2 regions of the Streptomyces sp. NPDC019396 genome follow, and region 2 is predicted to be linked to the other one. Evidence: riboswitches for the same ligand, from Rfam matches in the RefSeq annotation. Region 2 holds a riboswitch; the other holds the start of a gene.
The links. Region 2 has a riboswitch for glycine ahead of gcvT (glycine cleavage system aminomethyltransferase GcvT). Riboswitches for the same ligand answer to the same signal wherever they lie in the genome.
Positions count from the first base shown of each region.

Region 1: linked by a shared signal. The riboswitch ahead of gcvP (aminomethyl-transferring glycine dehydrogenase) and the one ahead of gcvT (glycine cleavage system aminomethyltransferase GcvT) in region 2 are both predicted to bind glycine.

Region 1 covers NZ_JBEYBS010000015.1:8,923-12,636, reverse strand. The annotation lists gene gcvP (aminomethyl-transferring glycine dehydrogenase) at 1-1,498, opposite strand, end outside; glycine riboswitch at 1,677-1,773, opposite strand; gene ABZ532_RS18710 (PRC-barrel domain-containing protein) at 1,887-2,312, shown strand; gene ABZ532_RS18705 (DNA polymerase IV) at 2,288-3,714, opposite strand, start outside.
Region 2 covers NZ_JBEYBS010000030.1:58,744-62,457, reverse strand. The annotation lists gene glyA (serine hydroxymethyltransferase) at 1-319, opposite strand, end outside; gene gcvH (glycine cleavage system protein GcvH) at 355-729, opposite strand; gene gcvT (glycine cleavage system aminomethyltransferase GcvT) at 792-1,916, opposite strand; glycine riboswitch at 2,076-2,204, opposite strand; gene ABZ532_RS27460 (AAA family ATPase) at 2,361-3,041, shown strand; gene ABZ532_RS27455 (enhanced serine sensitivity protein SseB) at 3,285-3,714, shown strand, end outside.

The DNA.
Region 1 (3,714 bases), on a different contig from region 2:
CGAGGCGGCGCAGGTAGCGCAGCATCGCGGTCTCGGAGCGGTGCTGGTGGAAGACCGGGTGGGTGAGGTAGTCGTCGGTGCGCAGCAGCCCGGCCGGGAGGGTGTCGTCGGCGGTCCTGTCCAGGGCCTCGATGTCGGCGCCTTCGCCGTCGACGCCGAAGGCGGACCAGACGGCGGCGAGCTGGGCCCGCCCGGTGGTCTCGTCGCAGGAGAGGGAGACGTGGTCGGCGTCGGTGAGGTGCAGGTTGACGCCGTTGTCGCGGGCGGCGGCGACGATGTCCGCGGCCTTGCCCGGGACACGGGCGGTCAGCGTGTCGAAGTACGCGTCGTGGACGAGCTCCACTCCGCCGGCGCGCAGACCCGCGGCCAGGATCGTGGCGTAGCGGTGGGTGCGGCGGGCGATCGTCCGCAGGCCGTCGGGGCCGTGGTAGACGGCGTACATCCCTGCCATCACCGCGAGCAGCACCTGCGCGGTGCAGATGTTGCTGGTGGCCTTCTCGCGGCGGATGTGCTGCTCACGGGTCTGGAGCGCCAGGCGGTAGGCCCTGTTGCCGTCGGCGTCGACGGAGACGCCGACGAGGCGGCCGGGCAGGCTGCGGGCGTGCTTGTCCTGGACGGCCATGTAGCCGGCGTGCGGACCGCCGAAGCCCATCGGGACACCGAAGCGCTGGGTGGTGCCGACGGCGATGTCCGCGCCGAGCGCACCCGGGGAGGTGAGCAGGGTGAGCGCCAGAAGGTCGGCGGCCACGGTGACGATCGCCCCGAGCTCATGGGCCTGGTCCACGACCGGCTTGAGGTCGCGGACGGCTCCGGAGGCTCCGGGGTACTGGAGCAGCACACCGAAGACGCCGCCCTCGGCGACCTCTGACGGGATCCCGTCGCTCAGATCGGCGACGACGACCTCGACTCCGGTGGGCTCGGCGCGGGTCTCGATCACGGCGATGGTCTGCGGCAGGGTGTCGGCGTCGATCAGGAAGACCCCGCCCTTGACCTTGCCGACACGCCGGGACAGGGCCATGGCCTCGGCCGCCGCGGTGGCCTCGTCCAGCAGCGAGGCGCCGGAGGTGGGCAGACCGGTCAGCTCTGCGACCATCGTCTGGAAGTTGAGCAGGGCTTCGAGGCGGCCCTGGGAGATCTCGGGCTGGTAGGGCGTGTACGCCGTGTACCAGGCAGGGTTCTCCATGACGTTGCGCAGGATCACCGGCGGGGTGAAGGTGCCGTAGTAGCCGAGGCCGATCATCGGGGCGAGGACCTCGTTGCGGTCCGCGAGGGTGCGCAGCTCGGCCAGGACCTCGGCCTCGGTGCGGGCACCCGGCAGCCCGAGCGCCTCGGCACTCTTGATGACGTCCGGTACGGCGGCGGCGGTGAGCTCGTCGAGCGAGCCGTAGCCGACGTGCGCCAGCATCTTCGCCTGGGCCTCGGCATCGGGCCCTATGTGACGCTGCTCGAAGGGGATGCCCCGCTCCAGCTGGGCGAGCGGAGTGCGGTTGGCGGTCATGTGAGGCCTCCTGGTCGATACGACCTGCGAGGGACACCACGGCGCGGGTGCCCGGACGGCCTCCCCCTCTGTCATCTAACCTGAGAGCTTCACCGGTCCGCCCACTCACTGGCATTCCGGTTTTCACCGTCGGTGAGAGCGGTTGCCATGCGGCATCCGCTCTGCTTTCCAGAGTGACCTCGCCCATGCGGTACTGGCGCCTGAGAGATTCCGGGGAGGATTTGCTCCTTCGGCGGCTCCGGTACATGTCCGGAGCGCTCTCCCGCGCGGGGTCAACAGCCGTGTGCCAGCCTACCAGCGCGGACTTCACCGGAAAGGTCGAGTGGCCGACCCCACAAAAGTGCACTTTCGTAGTACTTACGGAGCAGTGCGACCATTTGGAGGGACCGTGCAGACCGATATCGATCCGCGCAGCCTGATAGGCCGCAAGGCGTTCGACCGTAACGGCACCAAGATCGGGACCGTGGACGAGGTGTACCTCGACGACGCCACCGGCGTCCCGGAGTGGGCGGCCGTGCGGACCGGCCTGTTCAGCAGGGACGCGTTCGTGCCGCTGGAACCCAGCGAGCTGGACACCGACGGACTGCACATCCCGTTCGAGCGGGCCCTGATCAAGGACGCACCGGACTTCGGAGTCGGCCGGCATCTCTCCCCCGAGCAGGAACTCCAGCTGTACCACCACTACGGCCTCGACCTCCCCAGTCCCGCGGAGAACCCCCCTCCCTCGACGCCGCCCGGGTCGAGCGGCCGATCGCAGGCACCAGGCAATTCCGGCGACCGCGACTTCGGTCAGCTGGCCGGTAACGACGACTGAGCCGGCTGCGCCGGCGTCCCGGCCGACGGCGCTCCGTCCGCCGCGGCGGACGGAGTCTCACGTATGACCAGCGGCAGCGGTTCCGACAGCTCGAGCTCGGGATCATCCACGGGGAAGGTGCGCACCCGGCCGGGGGCGGTCGACCAGGGTTCCTCGAAGCGGACCGTGACCCGTCCGAGGCCGCTCCCCTGCACCCAGCCCGAGCCGTGGCGTGCGTGCCGGACGTCGTGTCCCGCGGGCCAGCGCCGCTCAGCGGGTGGCGCCGTCGGCGTCCGCTCGGGCTCCGGCTGCCCGCCGGTGCCGTGCCGCGGGCTCTCGTCCGCCGGACCACCGCCGTCACCGTCGCCGGTGGCCTTCTCGCCGGCGGCCTGCGCGAACAGGTCCTCCTGGGTGTAGTCGGCGAGCCCGCTGACGCCCACGCCGAGCAGCCGCACCCCACCGGTCGTGTCCACCGCGTCCAGCAGGCGCGCGGCGGCCTCCCGCACCACGGACGGGTCGTCCGTGGGCCCGCGCAGGGTCTCCGACCTCGTCAGTGTCGAGAAGTCGAAGCGCCGCACCTTCAGCACGATGGTCCGTCCTGAGTGACGGGACTCCCGCAGCCGCCTGACGCAGCGGTCGGCCAGGCGCTCCACCTCCGTTCTGATCCGCACCCTGTCGTGCAGATCGACGTCGAAGGTGTCCTCCACCGACACCGATTTCGCGTCACGCTCGGCCACCACGGGGCGGTCGTCATGCCCGAGGGCCATCCTGAACAGCGATGTGCCGTGCGCCTTCCCCAGCAACCGTACGAGCTCGTCCTCACCGGCGCCGGCGAGGTCGTGGACCGTGGTCATCCCGGCACGCCGCAGATGCTCGCCGGTCGCCGGACCGACGCCGGGCAGGATCCGCACCGTCATCGGCGCCAGCAGCTCCCGTTCCGTACCTGGTTCGATCAGCACCAGGCCGTTGGGCTTGGCCTGCTCCGACGCGATCTTCGCGAGCATCTTGGAGCCCGCGAGACCCACGGAACCGCTCAGCCCCGTGACCGCCAGAATGTCCCTGCGCAGCCGCTGACCGGCCTCCCGCGCCGAACCGGAGTCATCGGCCACCCCGCCCGCCTCGAGGTCCACGAACGCCTCGTCCAGGCTCAGGGGCTCCACCAGCGGTGAGAGACGGGCGAGCAGCTCCATCACCTGCTCGCTGACCGCCCGGTACAGCGAGAAGCGCGGGACGAGGTACGCGGCGTTCGGACAGAGACGTCTCGCCTGGGCCATGGGCATCGCCGAGTGCACACCGAAGCGTCTCGCCTCGTACGAGGCCGTGGCCACCACCCCACGTGGCCCCAGCCCTCCCACCACCACCGGTTTTCCGCGCAGACTGGGCTTCGCCGCCTGCTCGGCGGCGGCGAAGAACGCATCCATGT
Region 2 (3,714 bases):
ACATCGCCGCCGCGTTGGCCTGGGCACCCGAGTGCGGCTGCACGTTGGCGTGCTCGGCGCCGAACAGCGCCTTGACGCGGTCGATGGCGATCTCTTCGACCACGTCGACGTGCTCGCAGCCACCGTAGTAGCGGCGGCCCGGGTAGCCCTCGGCGTACTTGTTGGTCAGGACGGAGCCCTGGGCCTCCATGACCGCGACCGGAGCGAAGTTCTCCGAGGCGATCATCTCCAGGGTGGACTGCTGGCGGTGGAGCTCGGCGTCGACGGCAGCGGCGACGTCCGGGTCGAGCTCGTGCAGGGGAGTGTTCAGAAGCGACATCACGCGATCCCTTGTGGCTGTGGCCTGGTCGTGGGTCAGCTGGCGAACTCGGTGTACTCGTCGGCGGAGAGCAGGTCGGCCGGCTCCTCCGCGACGCGTACCTTGAACAGCCAGCCACCCTCGAACGGAGCGGTGTTCACCAGCGACGGGTCGTTCACGACGTCGTCGTTGACCTCGGTGACCTCGCCGGACACCGGGGAGTACAGGTCGCTGACCGACTTGGTCGACTCCAGCTCACCGCAGGTCTCGCCCGCGGTCACCGTGTCGCCGAGCTCGGGGAGCTGGACGTAGACGACATCGCCGAGCGCGTTCGCCGCGTGCTCCGTGATGCCGACCGTCGACACGCCGTCCTCGGCGGCCGACAGCCACTCGTGCTCCTTGCTGTAGCGCAGCTGCTGGGGGTTGCTCATGGCTGAATTCTCCTGTACGCGGGGAAGTGCTGCTGACGGGGGCTGCCGGAGGCAGCAGGGGTCTACTTCTGGCGCTTGTAGAAGGGGAGCGCGACGGCCTCGTACGGCTCATGGGTACCGCGGATGTCGACGCCCACACCCGCGCTGCCGGGCGCGGCGTGCGCCGCGTCCACGTAGGCCATGGCGATCGGCTTGCCCAGGGTGGGGGAGGGGGCGCCGGACGTGACCTCGCCCACCACCTCGCCGTCCACGACCACCGACATCCCGGCGCGGGGCACCCGGCGGCCCTCGGCGACCAGCCCGACCAGCTTGCGCGGCGGGTTCGCGGCGGCGCGCTCAGCGGCGGCCTCGAGGGCGCTCCGCCCCACGAAGTCGCCCTCCTTCTCGAACTTCACGACCCGGCCCAGGCCCGCGTCGAACGGGGTGAGCGAGGTGGTCAGCTCGTGTCCGTACAGCGGCATGCCCGCCTCCAGGCGCAGCGTGTCGCGGCAGGACAGACCGCAGGGCACGAGACCGACGGGCTCGCCGGCCTCGGTCAGTGCCCGCCACAGCCTCTCGGCGTGCTGCGGTTCGACGAAGAGCTCGAAGCCGTCCTCGCCGGTGTAGCCGGTACGGGCGATCAGCGCGGGTACCCCGGCGACGGTTCCGGGCAGGCCCGCGTAGTACTTCAGTCCGTCCAGATCGGCGTCGGTGAGCGACTTCAGGATGCCGGGAGACTCCGGGCCCTGGACCGCGATCAGCGCGTAGGCGTCGCGGTCGTCGCGTACGGCCGCGTCGAATCCCCCGTGAGCCCCGGCGCGTGCGGTCAGGGCGTCCAGCACGATCTGCGCGTTGGAGGCGTTGGCGACGACCATGTACTCCTGCTCGCCGAGCCGGTAGACGATCAGGTCGTCCAGGATCCCGCCGTCCTCCTGGCAGATCATCGTGTAGCGCGCCCGGCCGACTCCGACCCCGCCGATGTTGCCGACCAGCGCGTAGTCCAGAAGGGCGGCGGCCTGTGGTCCGGTCACCGTGATCTCGCCCATGTGCGACAGGTCGAAGAGACCGGCTTTGGTGCGCACGGCGTTGTGCTCGTCGCGCTCGCTGCCGTAACGCAGCGGCATGTCCCAGCCGGCGAAGTCGGTCATGGTCGCGCCCAGCGAACGGTGCAGGGCGTCGAGGGCCGTGTGACGGGGGGTGGTGCTCATTGGATAGGACTCCCAGGGCATGACTGGCGAGGACGATCCTCCCCATCTGTCATGAAACCTGAGAGGTTCGTCATGGCCCTGTGTACACGGCGTACACGCGGGGCATGACTTGCACCTTGGGTGGAGCCGCAGGGTCTGCGGCCCGCTTTTCAGATCTGCCTCATCCTCGCGGTACGGGGCCTGAGAGATTCAAGGGAGGGACTTGCTCCTTCGGCGCCCGGTATCCGTAGACGGTGACTGTGTATGTACACACGTTGACGGCGACCGGGACTCTCCCGCGCGGATTCAAGCGGCCGGTATGCAGTTGGCGGGCTCATCATTGCACGGGTGTCACGATCGGCAAATCACTTGATGGTCATTACCTTTTCTTTAGGCTTCTTGGGCAGGGTCTCATGCGACCCGACAAGGGGGAGTGCGATGACGTTGGAGCAGCCAGGTGCCTCGATGACGACAACACCGGGAGTGTCCACCGGGACCAGGGTGCCCGTGCCCGTGCGGGTACGCGGGCTCCTTGGCGTGGGCACCCACGCGCCCGCTGCCCCCCGGCCGGTGGTGCGGGATCTGCGGGAGCGCGCCGGGCGGAGCCCCCGCGACCTGGAGTTCGCGCACGGGGACGTGGTGGTGATCTCCGGCCTGCCCGGAAGCGGCAAGTCCACCCTGATCCGGCGCGCCGCGGACGGTGGCGGGATCGACTCCCAGGACACCCGCGACCGCTGGGGCACCCGGATGCCCCGGATGCTGCCGTACGCGGTCTACCGACCCCTGGTCCGTGCCGCCCATTACGCGGGCCTTTGGCGTGCGCTGCGCTCGGGCTCGGGGGTGATCGTGCACGACTGCGGTACCCAGTCCTGGGTCCGCCGCTGGCTGGCGCACGAGGCGCGGCGCCGCGGCAGAGCCCTGCATCTGCTCCTGCTGGACGTCACCCCGGCCGTCGCCCGCGCGGGCCAGCGCGAGCGCGGCCGCGGCGTCTCTCCTTACGCCTTCCACCGCCACCGGCGCGCGGTCTCCCGGCTGGTGCGGGACGCCGAGCGCGGACGGCTTCCGGCGGGGTGCGCCTCCGCGACCCTGCTGGACCGGGACGCGGCGACGGTGCTGAAGCGGATCGGCTTCGGCAAGCGCGTCTGAGACCCGGGGCCGGACTCGTTCCCCGTCGCGCGCTGCCGTTCCCCGTCCCGTACCACCGTCCCCGTCCCGCGCCGCTGCCGGGCGCACGTCGCTCCCGCCCCATGCCCGTTCGAGCGGGTACCCGTTCGTGCGCCGCCGTGCCCCGGCCGCCTTACGCCATTACGGTTACTCTGCTGGCGCAGGACGGTGCAGAACGGGCGCAGACACGCCGCCGGTCCGGGCGGACGGGGAAGCAGGGACGTAGTGGACACGACATGGCCCTCCAATGAGCTGGAGGAGGTGCTGGCCGCATCCGTCGGGATGCCCGGCGCGGGCGGCCGGCTCGTCGAGGTGCTGGGCCGCAGCCACGTCTGGGTGCCCCTGCCCAACGGAGGCGGACCCGACAGCCCCAGTCTCGATCTGCCCACGCTGGAGATCGACGGCGCGCCGTACGTGCCCGTCTACAGCTCCCACCAGCAGTTCGTGCAGTGCCTGGGGGAGCACATGTCCGGCACGGTGGCCCCGACGACCGAGTTCGCCCGCGGGCTGCCGCCTCAGCTCGGCATCGTCGTGAATCCAGGCGGCGCCGTCGGCGTGCCGCTGCCACCACTCGCCGTCGCCGAGCTGTGCCGGGCCGGCCGTACTCCCCTGGACGGCCCCGCGAGCGGAGGCCGTGTGCGGCTGTTCGAGCCGG